Regions from separate parts of the Nonomuraea sp. NPDC052116 genome, predicted to be linked through region 1. Evidence: riboswitches for the same ligand, from Rfam matches in the RefSeq annotation. Region 1 holds a riboswitch; the other holds the start of a gene.
The links. Region 1 has a riboswitch for cobalamin ahead of AB0L65_RS50585 (CbtB-domain containing protein). Riboswitches for the same ligand answer to the same signal wherever they lie in the genome.

Region 2: linked by a shared signal. The riboswitch ahead of AB0L65_RS00185 (ribonucleoside-diphosphate reductase subunit alpha) and the one ahead of AB0L65_RS50585 (CbtB-domain containing protein) in region 1 are both predicted to bind cobalamin.

Annotation. Positions count from the first base shown of each region.
Region 1 covers NZ_JBFAWA010000040.1:32,347-39,391, reverse strand. Annotated here, with positions in the region: gene AB0L65_RS50615 (hypothetical protein) at 1-325, opposite strand, end outside; gene AB0L65_RS50610 (ABC transporter permease) at 322-1,110, opposite strand; gene AB0L65_RS50605 (ATP-binding cassette domain-containing protein) at 1,107-1,820, opposite strand; gene AB0L65_RS50600 (response regulator transcription factor) at 1,897-2,556, opposite strand; gene AB0L65_RS50595 (ATP-binding protein) at 2,553-2,930, opposite strand; gene AB0L65_RS50590 (histidine kinase dimerization/phosphoacceptor domain-containing protein) at 2,879-3,646, opposite strand; cobalamin riboswitch at 3,689-3,818, shown strand; gene AB0L65_RS50585 (CbtB-domain containing protein) at 3,853-4,041, shown strand; gene AB0L65_RS50580 (CbtA family protein) at 4,051-4,782, shown strand; gene AB0L65_RS50575 (histidine phosphatase family protein) at 4,728-5,357, shown strand; gene AB0L65_RS50570 (magnesium chelatase subunit D family protein) at 5,354-7,045, shown strand, end outside.
Region 2 covers NZ_JBFAWA010000001.1:38,344-45,388, reverse strand. Annotated here, with positions in the region: gene AB0L65_RS00205 (hypothetical protein) at 1-88, shown strand, start outside; gene glmS (glutamine--fructose-6-phosphate transaminase (isomerizing)) at 102-1,922, shown strand; gene AB0L65_RS00195 (SAM-dependent methyltransferase) at 1,981-2,751, shown strand; gene AB0L65_RS00190 (tripartite tricarboxylate transporter substrate-binding protein) at 2,828-3,775, shown strand; cobalamin riboswitch at 3,780-3,975, shown strand; gene AB0L65_RS00185 (ribonucleoside-diphosphate reductase subunit alpha) at 4,100-6,268, shown strand; gene AB0L65_RS00180 (ribonucleotide-diphosphate reductase subunit beta) at 6,279-7,045, shown strand, end outside.

The sequences.
Region 1 (7,045 bases):
CCGCGGCGAGCTTGGCGGCGGCCAGCCGGTGCCGGCCGGGGACGGCGGCCAGGCTGACGCGCAGCTGCCCGGCGCGGTACTCGCTGCCCGCCGCGAAGACGGCGATCGCGACGAAGACGTAGACCGGCGCGACCATGAGGGTGTCCAGCTGCCCGATCGCGACCGGCCCGTCCGGCCCGGCGAGCCGTACGGAGTCCGTCGCCGCCAGGAGACCGAGCACGGTGTTCGCGGCGGAGGCGACACCCAGGGCGACCCAGGTCGCCGGGAGCGTGCGGGTCTTGGTGAGCTCCGCGCGCAGCAGATCGGCGAGCCGGATGGCGTTCATCGCGCATCCCTCCTGCCGAGCGTGATCCCGGCGACCGCCGTCGTGACCCCCGCCCACGCGATCAGCACGAGGAGGGCGTGCCCGGGGCCTGCGGTGAGCCGGTTGATCCCGGGGTCGAGCAGCAGGTTCCGGGCGGCGCTGACGGGGAGGAGCGCGTCCAGGGCGGGAGCGGCCCCGGCCAGTGCCTGTGTCATGGTGACCGCGATCTGGGCGATGGTGGCGATGACGCCGACGAGCGTGCTGCGCGCGATGACGGTGATCCCGAAGCCGGTCAGCCCGGACAGGACCGCGAAGGCCACGAACCTCCCGTGGCCGAGGAACGCGGCGCCCGTCACGAGCAGGCCCGGGTTCCAGTCCTGGACGGCGGCGTACATGAAGGCGGTGCTGATCCCCGCGATCAGGACCGCCACGAGGAGCAGGTATGCGGCGGTCGCCACGGCCTTGGCCGCGATCAGCCGGCCTCGCCGCGGCATGGCCAGCACCGTCACCCCGAGCTGGTGCGAGCGGAACTCCTGCCCGGCGATCATCGCGGCGAGGACCGGTACGAGCAGGCCCATCTGCAGTGAGGACGCGGCGAGGAGACCGAGGATCGCCTCGGCCGCCGGTTGCGGCGTCCCGGTGAAGATCTCGATGACGCCGTTGGGGGTGATGCCCGCGACCGCCTCGGCGTTCAGCCGGACCGACTGGATCAGGACCAGCGCGTGAAGGCCGAGGACGACGCCCGTGGCGATCCACACGCGCGGCAGGGTGAGGATCTTGGTCAGCTCGGCCCGCACGGCGCTCACCACCCCGGCCTCGCGGGGTCGCCGGTCAGCGCGAAGAACGCCTCCTCCAGCGAGTGGTGCCCGGCGGTGACCTGGGCGAGCGAGCCGTGGGTGACGACGCGCCCGCGGTTGATGACGACCACGTCATCCGCGGTGCCGGACATTTCCGTCATCAGGTGGCTGGAGAGCAGCACGGTACGGCCGGCCGCCGCGTAGTCCCGCAGGAAGCGCCGGATCCAGCGGATGCCCTCGGGATCCAGCCCGTTCACCGGCTCGTCGAGCACCAGGATCTCGGGCTCGCCGAGCAGCGCCGCGGCCAGGCCGAGCCGCTGCCCCATCCCCAGCGAGTACGTCCTCACCCGCCGCCGCGCCGCCTCGTCCAGCCCCACGAGTTCGAGCACCTCCCGGACCCTGCGCCGCGGGATCCGGTTGGACTGCGCGATCCAGGTGAGGTGATCGACGCCGCGGCGCTCGGGCACCGGGCCGGCTCCGTCCAGGAGCGCCCCCACCGTGCGCAGGGGATGCCTCAGGTCGCGGTACCGCATCCCGTTGACCAACGCGGTGCCCGCGCTCGCCGCGTCCAGGCCCAGCAGGACGCGCAGCGTGCTGGACTTGCCGGCGCCGTTCGGGCCCAGGAAGCCGGTGACCCGGCCGGGACGCGCGGTGAAGCTGACCTCCTCCACGGCCGTCTTGGCCCCGTAACGCTTGCTGAGTTGTGAGATCTCGATCATCGCCTGCCTCGCCTCGGATGGACGTCGCCAGCCTGGGGCGGGAGGGCATCTGCTCGCGTCCCCCGAAAGGAGACACCTACCGGGGTTCGTACAGCAGTCCCGCCTCGTGGGCGAGCACGGCCAGGTGCGTGCGGTCGTTCACGCCGAGCTTGGCGAACATGCGCCGCAGATACGTGCGGACCGTCTCCACACTCAGGAACAGCTCGTCGGCGATCTGCTGGTTGGAGTGCCCGCGTGCGACGAGCCGCACGACCTGCACCTCGCGCTCGGACAGCACCTGCCCGGCGAACGCGTGCCGCCGCGCGGGCGGCTGAGGCGCGCAGCGGCGGATCAGGCGAGCGGTGACCTCCGGCGCCAGCATGGCGTGGCCGGCGTGGACCGTGCGGACGGCCTGGAGCACCTCCTGCGGGGACGCGTTCTTCAGCAGGAACCCCGACGCGCCGAGGGTCAGCGCCTCATAGACGTACTCGTCCAGGTCGAAGGTGGTCAGCATGATCACCCGGGTGGCCGCGTCCGGGAGGATGCGGCGCGCCGCCTCCAGGCCGTTCATGCCCGGCATCTGAACGTCGAGCAGCGCCACCGCGGGCTTGAGCGCGCCTACGAGCCGCGCGGCCGTCTCGCCGTCGCCCGCCTCCCCGGCGACCCGGAACCCCTCGGTCCGGTCGAACAACTTCCGGTACGCGGCCCGGAAGCGGTCGTCGTCATCCGCCAGGAAGACGCTGACGACCCCGCTCAAGACGCGCTCCGGACCGGCAGCCTGGCGCGCACCTCGAACCCGCCCTCCGGATGGTTTCCCCAGGTCACCGTGCCGCCCACCAGCCGCGCCCGCTCACGCATCCCCCGCAGCCCCGACCCGTCCCCGCCGCGCGCCGACCCGTTTTCGCCGCGCGCCGGCCCAGCCCCCGGGCCGTGGTCGCGGACCCGCACGACGATCTCCCCGCCGTCCTGCCGAAGGTGCACCGAGCAGGCCGCGCCCGCCGCGTACCGCACCACGTTGCTCAGCGACTCCTGGACGATCCGGTACGCCACCGCCCCGGCCACGTCGTCGACCAGGCCGTTCACCTCGATCCTCGCCTCGACGCCCACGCCCGCCGCGCGGGTCGCCGCCACGAGTCCGTCCAGCCGCGCGATCCCCGCGACACCTTCCGGCGCGCCGGGCTCGGACGCAGCCCCCGTACCAGGGCCTGCATCTCCTCCAGCGCCCTCCTCGCGTGCGACTCGACGCCGGCCAGCGTGTCGCGTAACTCCTGCTCGCTCGCGTCGGCCAGGCTCCGGGTCACCCCCGCCTCCGCGCTGATCACGCCGAGCGCGTGGCCGACGACGTCGTGCACGTCACGCGCCACCGCCAGTTGCACCCGGGCCCGCTCCGCCTCCCGGGCGGCCGCGAGTTGCCTGCCGACCGCCGTGCCGAGCAGCCAGGACACGCTCAACGCGGCCACGGCCAGCGTCAGCCGCTGCCCGGCGCCGCTCGCGTCCTCGCCCGGGACCGCCGCCACCGTCGCCAGCGCCGTGAGGAGGCCGGCGAGGACGAGGACGATCGTACGGGTGCGGTCGGCGCGCGCGACCGCGAGCGGATACAGGCACCAGGCCGCGGCCAGCATCGGGTCCTGGCACACCCCCAGGACACTCCCGGCGATGGTCGCGCCCGCGGCGAGCAGCGGTGACACGACCGGCAGTCGCCGCCGCAAGGCCATCACCGCGCCTGTGACGCAGGCCAGCACCAGCCCGGCCACCAACCGTGACCGGTCCGCGGAGGCGAACGTCGGCGGCAACCAGAACATCCCGACCACGATCGCCGCGGCCGGCCCATCCAGGAACCGCCTCATCCCCCGTACCTTACGCGGCGCTCGCGTCATTGACTCGAACGGGAGTAAGGGATACATTCCGGTAGATTTCACGATTGTCCAAGGGAAATCCGGTGAGATGCCGGTGCGGACGCGCCACTGTATCCGGGACGTAGATCCCGGGAGCCAGGTCGCTTGGACTTCCGTGACCTCGTTGGTCGGGACGCGTCATCCCTGAGGAGGCATGTATGAGTGGTCTGTCCACTCCTTCGGCAATCCCCTTCCCCCGTCTGCGGCTGTGGCTGCTCGCCGTTCCGGTGCTGCTGCTGGTCGCCTACCTGGTGCTGATGGACAACGGGGCCATCTCGCAAACCGGTGCCTACCTGCACGAACTCATGCACGACGGACGCCACCTGCTCGGCGTTCCCTGCCACTGAGGCGCGCGCATGGTACGCACCCTGCTGGTCAGGGGCCTGCTTCTGGGCCTGCTGGCCGGATTGATCGCGGGCGGCTTCGCCTTCGCCTTCGGGGAACCGGGGGTGGACAGCGCCATCGCGCTGGAGGAGGCCCATGCCGCCCAGGAAGCGCCCGGCCATGACCACGGCGAGGAGGCACTCGTCAGCAGGCCGGGACAGAAGGCCGGGCTCTTCCTGGCCACGGGCCTGTACGGGCTGGCCGTGGGAGGGATCTTCGCCCTCGTGTACGCGGGCCTGCGCGGACGGGTCGGCCCCCGGTCGGACGGCGGGCTGGCCCTCGCCGCCGCCGGGACGGCGTTCGTGGCGGTGATCCTTGTGCCGTTCGTGAAATATCCGGCCAACCCACCGGCCGTGGGCGACCCGGAGACGATCAACAGCCGCACCCTGCTCTACGTGGTCACGATCCTCGTCGGGCTGGCCGCGACGGCGATCGCGGTGGCCACCGCGCGCCGGGTCACCGCCGGGCCGTGGGCGCGGTGGGGCGCGGCGGTGGCGGCGTTCCTGATTCCGGTGGTCGCGGCGTGGACCCTGCTGCCGACCGTGGACGAGGTGCCCGACGGTTTCCCCGCCACGCTGTTGTGGCAGTTCAGGCTCGCGTCGCTGGGGACGCAGCTCGTCTTCTGGGCGGCCTTCGGCGTGCTGTTCGGGTGGGCCTGCGACCGGGCGGCCCGCCGCCCGGTGACCGCCGCGTCGCCGGGCTGAGCGGGGTGCTGCTCGTACGGCACGCGAGCACGCCGGGGATGCGGGCCGCCTGCTTCCCCGCGCCCGACGCGGACGCCGACGCGGCGAGCCTGGCCAGGGCCGCCGCCTTGACCCAGACGGTGGCCAGGGCGGCGGCCGGGGCGGTGGCGTGGGCGGCTCCCAGTGTTGCCGCCGGCCAGACCGTCGCCGCGCTCGGACTGGCGGCGCGGGTGGTCCCGGCGCTGGCGGAGGTGGATTGCGGCCGGTGGCAGGGCCAGCCGTACGAGCGGGTCGCGCGGGAGGAGCCGGACGCGCTGGCGAGCTGGCTGACCGACCCGCACGCGGCCCCGCACGGCGGTGAGAGCCTGGCCGCGCACGCCGGGCGGGTCGCCGCCTGGCTCGAGTCCGTACGCGCGGAGCCCGGCGTCGTCGCCGTCTGCGACGCGGGCGCCATCCGCGCGGCGCTCGGCTACGCGCTCGGGCTGGACCCGCTGAGCGCCGCCCGATTCGATCTCGCGCCGCTGTCCGTCACCGAGCTGACCGTCACGCGCGCCGGCTGGCGGGTCGCCCATGTCAACCGGAAGGTTCTGATTTGATCGTCACATATCCGTTCAGCGCGGTCGTCGGGCTCGACGACCTGAAGCTGGCGCTGGTCCTCAACGCGGTCTCCCCGCGGGCGGGCGGCGTGCTCGTACGCGGGGAGAAGGGCACCGCCAAGTCGACCATCGTGCGCGCGCTGGCCGCCCAGCTGCCCGCCGTGACCGTGGTGCCCGGATGCCGGTTCGCCTGCGACCCGGCCGCGCCCGACGCCGGATGCCCGGACGGGCCGCACGAACCCGGGGGCCAGGGGCTGGAGCGCCCGGCCGCGCTGGTGGAGCTGCCGGTCGGCGCCTCGGAGGACCGGCTGGTCGGCTCCCTGGACGTGGAGCGGGCGCTCACGGAAGGGGTGAAGGCGTTCGAGCCGGGCCTGCTGGCCGCCGCCCACCGCGGCGTCCTCTACGTGGACGAGGTGAACCTCCTCCACGACCACCTCGTCGACCTGCTGCTCGACGCGGCGGCCCTGGGCACGTGCTACGTGGAGCGCGAGTCGGTGTCGGTACGGCACGCCGCCAGGTTCCTGCTGGTCGGGACCATGAACCCGGAGGAGGGCGAGCTCCGGCCGCAGTTGCTGGACAGGTTCGGGCTGACCGTCGAGGTCAAGGCGTCCAGGAACCCGGAGGAGCGCGCCGAGGTGGTGCGCAGGCGGCTCGCCTTCGACGCGGACCCCGGCGCGTTCGCGGCCCGGTGGGCGGCCGAGGAAACGGCGCTGGCGAGCCGGATCGCGCAGGCCCGCGCCCGGGTGCCGGGTGTGCGGCTGCCCGACGCGCGGCTGCGGCAGATCGCGACCGTGTGCGCGGCGTTCGAGGTGGACGGCCTGCGGGCCGACCTGGTGACGGCGAGCACCGCCATCGCCCACGCCGCCTGGCAGGGCAGGGATGTGGTGACCACCGAGGACGTGCGTGCGGCGGCCCGGCTGTCGCTGCCGCACCGGCGGCGGCGCGATCCGTTCGACGCGCCAGGGCTGGACGAGGGCCTGCTGGACGAGCTGCTGGCGAGGACGTCGGGGGATGAGGAGGATCCGGACGATCCCGACGGCGGAGGTCCTGATATTTCCGGACCTGGCGGGCCGGAGGGCTCGCCGACGACGGCCGGAGACGGCACCCCGCCACCCGGCGGCTCGGAAGGCGGTCCTGAAGGCGGTCCTGAAGGCGGTCCTGGCGGTGGCGGGTCCGAGGGTGGCGGGCCCGGGCCGGATGGCGGGCACCGGCAGGACCGTGCGTTTGACGGCAGGTATCCAGCGGCCGACGACGCCGGGAGCAGGGAATCGCTGCCGGCCGTCGAGGGCACAGCGCCGTCGGCCGCCGACGATGGCGCGGTGCCGGAGCACAGCGGAGGGCCAGGGAAGGAAGCGGCCGGGCGGGTGGCCGGGGTGGCGGCGCCGTACCGGGTGCCGTTGCTGGAGGTGCCCGGGGTCGGCGAGGGCGCTGCGGGGCGGCGGTCGCGCTCGCGCACCCCGCACGGCCGGGCCACCGGCTCGCGCCGCCCCGCCGGACGCGTGCGCGACCTGCACGTGACGGCGACGGTCCTGGCCGCCGCCCCCCACCAGCTGCGGCGCGGGCGCCGCGGCCCCGGCCTGGTGCTGCGCGAGGACGACCTGCGCGAGGTGGTGCGCGAGGGCAGGGAGGGCAACCTCGTGCTGTTCGTGGTGGACGCGAGCGGCTCTATGGCGGCGCGCAAGCGGATG
Region 2 (7,045 bases), on a different contig from region 1:
CCCCAGGATCGCCGCCGAATTACGCGGTCGGCGGGTCGCGGCACCGGAGCTGTCCCTGCGGCAGCTGCGCAGGATCGTCTACGGATGAAGAGGAGACCTCGATGTGCGGAATCGTGGCCTATGTCGGCCCACGGGACGCGGCGCCCATCCTGCTGGAGGGCCTGCAGCGTCTGGAGTACCGGGGGTACGACTCGGCCGGGGTCGTGGTGTCCAACCGGGGGCTCAAGCTACGCAAGGTCAAGGGCCGCGTGGCGGACCTGGCCAAGGTCGTGCCGGCCAGGTTCAAGGGCACCCTGGGCATCGGGCACACCCGCTGGGCCACGCACGGCGTGCCGAGTGACGAGAACGCCCATCCCCACCTGTCCTCCGACGAGCGCATCGCGGTCGTGCACAACGGCATCATCGAGAACGCCGGCGAGCTGCGCGCGAAGCTGGAGGCCGACGGCGTGGTGTTCGCCTCCGAGACGGACACCGAGGTGCTCGCGCACCTGATCGCGCGCGCCGCCGACGAGAACGACTCCCTGGAGGAGGCGGTCAGGAAGACGCTCAAGAGCATCGTCGGCACGTACGGCATCGCGGTCATCGACCGCGAACGCCCCGGCGAGGTGGTCGTGGCGCGCAACGGCAGCCCGATCGTGCTGGGCATCGGCGAGAAGGAGATGTTCGCCGCCTCCGACGTGGCCGCGCTCGTCCGCTACACGCGCCAGGTCGTGCACCTGGAGGACGGCGAGCTGGCCGTGCTCAAGGCCGACGGCTTCCACACCTTCGCCAGCGACGCCCGCGAGACCGCCAAGGAGCCGCTGACCGTCGACTGGGACGCCGGCCACTACGACACCGGCGGCTACGAGCACTACCTGCTCAAGGAGATCTCCGAGCAGCCCGAGACGATCACCCGTACGATGAGCGGCCGGCTCGACGAGCGCTTCCACGTGGCCCACCTGGGCGGGCTCAACATGGACGCCCGCGAGACGCGGGGCTTCCGCCGGGTGAAGATCATCGGCTGCGGGTCCGCGTACTACTCGGGACAGATCGGGGCACAGCTCATCGAGGAGCTGGCCCGCATCCCGTCCGACGCCGAGCCCGCCAGCGAGTTCCGCTACCGCAATCCGGTCGTCGACCCCGACACGCTCTACGTCGCCATCAGCCAGTCGGGCGAGACGTACGACACGCTCGCCGCCGTGCAAGAGCTCAAGCGCAAGGGCGGCCGCGTCATCGGCATCGTCAACGCGGTCGGCAGCGCCATCGCCCGCGAGGTGGACGGCGGCATCTACCTGCACGCGGGTCCCGAGGTCTCGGTGGCCTCGACCAAGGCGTTCACCTCGACGTCGCTGGCGTTCGCGCTGCTCGCGCTGCACCTGGGCCGGGTGCGCGACCTGTCGCCCGCCGACGGGCGGCGCATCGTCGACGGCCTGCGCAGGCTGCCGGGGCAGATCGAGGAGATCCTCACCCAGAGCGACAAGATCGCCGAGCTGGCGCAGAAGTACGCCAAGCACCCGAGCATGATGTTCGTGGGCCGCGTGCGCGGCTACCCGGTGGCCAGGGAGGGCGCGCAGAAGCTCAAGGAGATCTCGTACGTGCACGCCGAGGCGTACCCGGCCAGCGAGCTCAAGCACGGGCCGCTCGCGCTGATCGGCCCCGACATGCCGACGGTCGCCATCGTCCCCGACGATGAGCTGCTCGACAAGAACCTCACCACGCTGGGCGAGATCCGCGCCCGCGGCGGGCAGGTGCTCATGGTCGGTCACCGCGAGCCCGACGTCAAGCTGGCCGACGACGTGATCGTGATCCCCAAGAACGAGATCGAGCTGGACCCGATCCTGCTCACGATCCCGCTTCAGCTGCTCGCGTACTATGCCGCGGTGGCGCTCGGCCGGGATGTGGACAAGCCTCGCAATCTCGCCAAGAGCGTCACGGTTGAATAAACAGGCTAATTTGGCCTCAAACCTCGTTATCTTGCTGCGGACGACATAAATTCGATACGTGCGGCAGTTCGACGCTGAGAGGCCCAATCTCGCACGCATGTACGATTACATGCTCGGCGGGAAGGACAACTTCGCGGTCGACCGCCAGGCCATCGAGCAGCTCGCCGAGCTGATCCCGGAGGCGGTCCCGCTGGCCCGCGCAAACCGGGCCTTCCTCCAGCGTGCCGTGCGCTACGTGGCCGCCGCCGGGGTACGGCAGTTCCTCGACCTCGGCAGCGGGCTGCCGACCCAGGGCAGCGCGCACGAGGTGGCGCCCGAGGCCCGGGTCGTCTACGTCGATCGCGATCCGGTCGTCGCCGCACACGCCACGGCCCTGCTCGGACACTCGGGCAGGGCCGCGCTCGTGGAGGCGGACCTCCTGGATCCCGACGCGGTGCTGGCGGGGGCGGGCGGGTTCCTGGACCTGCGCCGGCCGGTCGGGGTGCTGCTCGTGTCGATCCTGCACTTCCTGCCGGATTCGGCGCGGCCGCGGCAGGCTCTGGCGACCCTGCGCGAGCGGCTGGCGCCGGGCAGCTACCTGGTGATCACCCACGCCACCTCGATGGGCCGCCTGGAGGACGGGCGGCGCTACCGGGGCGCCTCCTCGGACGATCCGAGCGGCGGCACCGACCGCACGCCCGCCGAGATCCGCGCCTTCTTCGGCGACTTCCCGCTGGAGCCGCCGGGCCTGGTGCAGGCCGTCGACTGGCGTCCCGACCGGCCCAAGCTGGTGGGGGACTGGTCGCTGCCGTCGTCCCTGATGGCCGGGGTCGGCAAAAAGCCACTATAAGAGATATGTGTATCTCTGCGTATTGTGTCGATAACTTAGAGTGAGCGATGACTCGCGATGCTCGGGGGAGAGGCACATGCGCCGTCGGCGGTTCTTCGCATGGGGGCTGGGCCTGGCCGCGTGCGCGGCCGGCTGCGGGACGGAGCGCTTCGCCGGGAGCGCGGCCGGCCTGCGCGCCCGATACTCGATCAGCCCTCAGGGGCGCCGCTGGGAGCGCGTCGGGCAGGCGTTCGCCGATGCGGCCCGGGCGGCCGGATACGAGAGCGGCGCGGGCGTGAGGATCATGGTGAGCGGGCTGCCCGCGCTGGCCGCCGCCGAGCTGAACAACGCCCAGACCCTCCTGGACACCGCGACCCCCCTGTCCAGGCTCGCCGGCGAGGTCGAGGTCGTGGTCGTGCCCGTCCACTCGCCGTTCGGGGACTTCGAGGCGTTCGGCGCCCACCTGCTCGCCAGTCCGGGCCAGACGCAGCTGGCGGGCGGGCCCCAGGGCGAGCCCGACCACCTGCTGTTCGGCCTGATCGCCAGGGGGCTCGGCGCCGACACCCGCCAGCTCGACTACACCGGCTATCCCAGCAGCCAGGAGGCCGTCACCGCGCTGCTGTCCGGCAAGGCCGCGGCGGCCGCGGGCCCGCTGGCCGACTGGCGCGCGAGCATCAAGGCCGGCCAGGTCAAGGCGCTCGCGGTGTCCTCGGCCAGGCAGGTGCCCGGCCTCGACGCGCCGACGCTGCTGGAGTCCGGCGTACGGGTCGACTTCACGGATTGGGCGGCGGCCTTCGGGCCCGAGCGCATGCCGGACGAGAGCCGCGAATCGGCCATCCGCATGTGCGAGGACGTGACCGGGTCGGCCGACTGGGAGGCGGCCTGCCGGTCCGCGGGCTGGATCTCGATCCCGCTCAGCGGCGCCGACTTCAAGCAGTGGCTGGGCTCCGAGGTCGAGCGCACCCGCGCCGTCCTGCGGGATCTCGGTCTGCTCGGTGCCACCAAAGCCACAACATGCTGGGGTAGTTGCGGGAACGGCCACTAGATGTAGGATCCTGCTCGTCGCTGGTTCGCCTCTCCGGAGGCGGAGCAAAAGGGAACCCGGTGTGATTCCGGGGCTGCCCCGCAGCGGTGAGCGGGAACGACCGCCGTCAGGTGCACTGGAGCGATCTGGGAAGCGACGGCCAGTAGGAGCGATGCGCGCGCCCGCGAGCCCGAAGACCTGCCAGCGGTGTGCCCGGGCCGCCCGCCCGGCACGAAGTGACCATGGCCTCGCGGGAGGGCCGGGGAGCGAAACGGCCGGGGGATGATCCGCGCCGCCGTGCTCTCGCGCGCCCTCACGGGGGACGAGCTCGCGAGGAGAGAGCACGTGACGCAGATCATCGAGGTCGATCGCCGTCTGGCCATCGAGGAGGCCGCCGCCCGGGTCATCACCGACCCGGCCAACTCCCGGGTCGCCGCCCGGCTCCTGGCCGAGGAGATCGCCGACGAGGCCGCCGCGCACGGGGTGCGGACGTTCTCCGAGTCCATCGCCGCCACCCACGCGGCCGGGCTGATCCAGGACGGGCTGGCGGAGTTCGTCGCCGCGCACGCCGCCGAGCTGGACGCGCTGGTCTCCGTGGAGGCGGACGACCGGTTCGAGTATTTCGGGTTGCGCACCGTCTACGACCGCTACCTGCTGCGCCACCCCGAGACGCGGGCGGTGCTGGAGCGCCCGCAGCACTTCTTCCTCCGCGTGGCCTGCGGGCTGTCGGAGTCGGTGGCGGAGGCCGCCGAGCTCTACGCGCTCATGTCCACGCTGTCGTACCTGCCCAGCTCGCCCACCCTGTTCAACTCGGGCGCGCGCCGCCCGCAGCTGTCGTCGTGTTTCCTGCTCGACTCGCCGCGCGACGAGCTGGAGGCGATCTACGACCGGTACGGGCAGGTGGCGCGGCTGTCGAAGTACGCCGGAGGCATCGGCATCGCCTGGACGCGGGTGCGCTCGCGCGGCTCCCTGATCCGGGGCACCAACGGCCACTCCAACGGCATCGTCCCGTGGCTGCGCACGCTCGACTCGTCCGTCGCGGCCGTCAACCAGGGCGGGCGGCGCAAGGGTGCGGCCTGCGTCTACCTGGAGACCTGGCACGCCGACATCGAGGAGTTCCTGGAGCTGCGCGACAACACCGGCGAGGACGCCCGCCGCACCCACAACCTGAACCTGGCGAACTGGGTGCCCGACGAGTTCATGCGCCGGGTGGAGGCGGACGAGGTCTGGTCGCTGTTCGACCCGAAGGAGGTGCCCGACCTCACCGACCTGTACGGTGACGCGTTCACGCGGGCGTACCGCGCGTACGAGGCCGCCGGGCGACATGTCCGGCAGATCCCGGCCAGGACCCTGTACGGCCGGATGATGCGCACGCTCGCCCAGACCGGGAACGGCTGGATGACCTTCAAGGACGCCGCCAACCGCACCTCCAACCAGACCGGCCGCCCCGGGAACGTCATCCACCTGTCGAACCTGTGCACCGAGATCCTGGAGGTCACCAGCGACGCCGAGACCGCGGTCTGCAACCTCGGCTCGATCAACCTGGCCGCCTGCCTGCTCGACGGCGACCTGGACTGGGACCGGCTGCGCGGCACCGTGCGCACGGCCGTGCGCTTCCTGGACCGGACCATCGACCTGGGCTTCTACCCGACGCCCGAGGCCGAGGCGGCGAACAGGCGCTGGCGGCCCATCGGGCTCGGCGTCATGGGCCTGGCCGACGTGTTCTTCACGCTGCGGCTGCCGTTCGACTCGCCCGAGGCGCTGGAGCTGTCCACCAGGATCGCCGAGGAGATCGCGCTGGCCGCGTACGACACCTCGGCCGACCTGGCGGCCGAGCGCGGCCGGCACCCGTCGTACGCGGAGACGCGGGCGGCCGGGGGAGTGCTGCACCCGGACCACTACGTCACGAGCACGCCGCGCTGGGACGCCGTGCGGGAGAAGGTCGCCCGCACCGGCCTGCGCAACTCGCTCATGATCGCCATCGCGCCCACCGCCACGATCGCCTCCATCGCCGGCTGCTACGAGTGCATCGAGCCGCAGGTGTCCAACGTGTTCAAGCGCGAGACGCTGTCGGGCGAGTTCTTGCAGGTCAACCGGTATCTGGTGGCCGATCTGCAGGCGCGCGGGCTGTGGACGCAGCAGCTGCGGGACGACATCAAGCGGGCCGACGGCTCGGTCCAGACGGTCCCCGGCATCCCCGACGACCTCAAGGTGCTCTACCGCACCGCCTGGGAGCTGCCGCAGAAGGCGCTGATCGACCTGGCCGCCGCGCGCCAGCCGTACATCGACCAGTCCCAGTCCCTGAACCTCTTCATGGCCAGCCCGACCATCGGCAAGCTCTCGTCGATGTACGCCTACGCCTGGAAGCGGGGCCTGAAGACCACGTACTACCTGCGCTCCCGGCCCGCCACCCGCATCGCCCAGACCACCGTCCAGGCGGCCCCCGCAGAGGCCGCCGCGGAGGCGATCGCCTGCTCCCTGGAGAACCCCGAGACCTGCGAAGCCTGCCAGTAAGGAGACTGTTGTGCTGCTCGACCCAGGCATGGACCTCACGCTGCGGCCCATGCGCTACCCGGACTTCTACGAACGCTACCGTGCGGCCATCCGCAACACGTGGACCGTCGAGGAGGTGGATCTCCACACCGACCTCGCCGACCTGGCCAGGATGACGCCGCAGGAGCGGCACCTGATCAACCGGCTGGTCGCGTTCTTCGCCACCGGCGACTCCATCGTGGCCAACAACCTCGTGCTCAATCTCTACCAGCACGTCAACGCCCCTGAAGCGCGCCTCTATCTCAGCAGGCAGCTGTTCGAGGAGGCCGTGCACGTCCAGTTCTATCTGACGCTGCTGGACACGTACCTGCCGGATCCCGCCGAAAGGGTGAAGGCCTTCGCCGCGATCGACCACATCCCCTCGATCCGCGACAAGGCGGAATTCTGCTTCAAGTGGATCGACTCGATCAACGAGCTGCAGCGCCTGGAGACGCGGGACGACCGCCGGCGTTTCCTGCTCAACCTCATCTGCTTCGCCGCCTGCATCGAGGGCCTGTTCTTCTACGGGGCCTTCGCGTACGTCTACTGGTTCCGCTCCCGGGGCCTGCTCGGCGGCCTGGCCACCGGGACGAACTGGGTCTTCCGCGACGAGTCCATGCACATGGAGTTCGCCTTCAGCGTGGTGGAGACCGTGCGGGCCGAGGAACCCGACCTTTTCGACGACGACCTGGGGAAACAGGTTACCCTCATGGTGGAGGAGGCCGTGGCCGCCGAGCTGGCCTTCGCCGAGGACCTCTG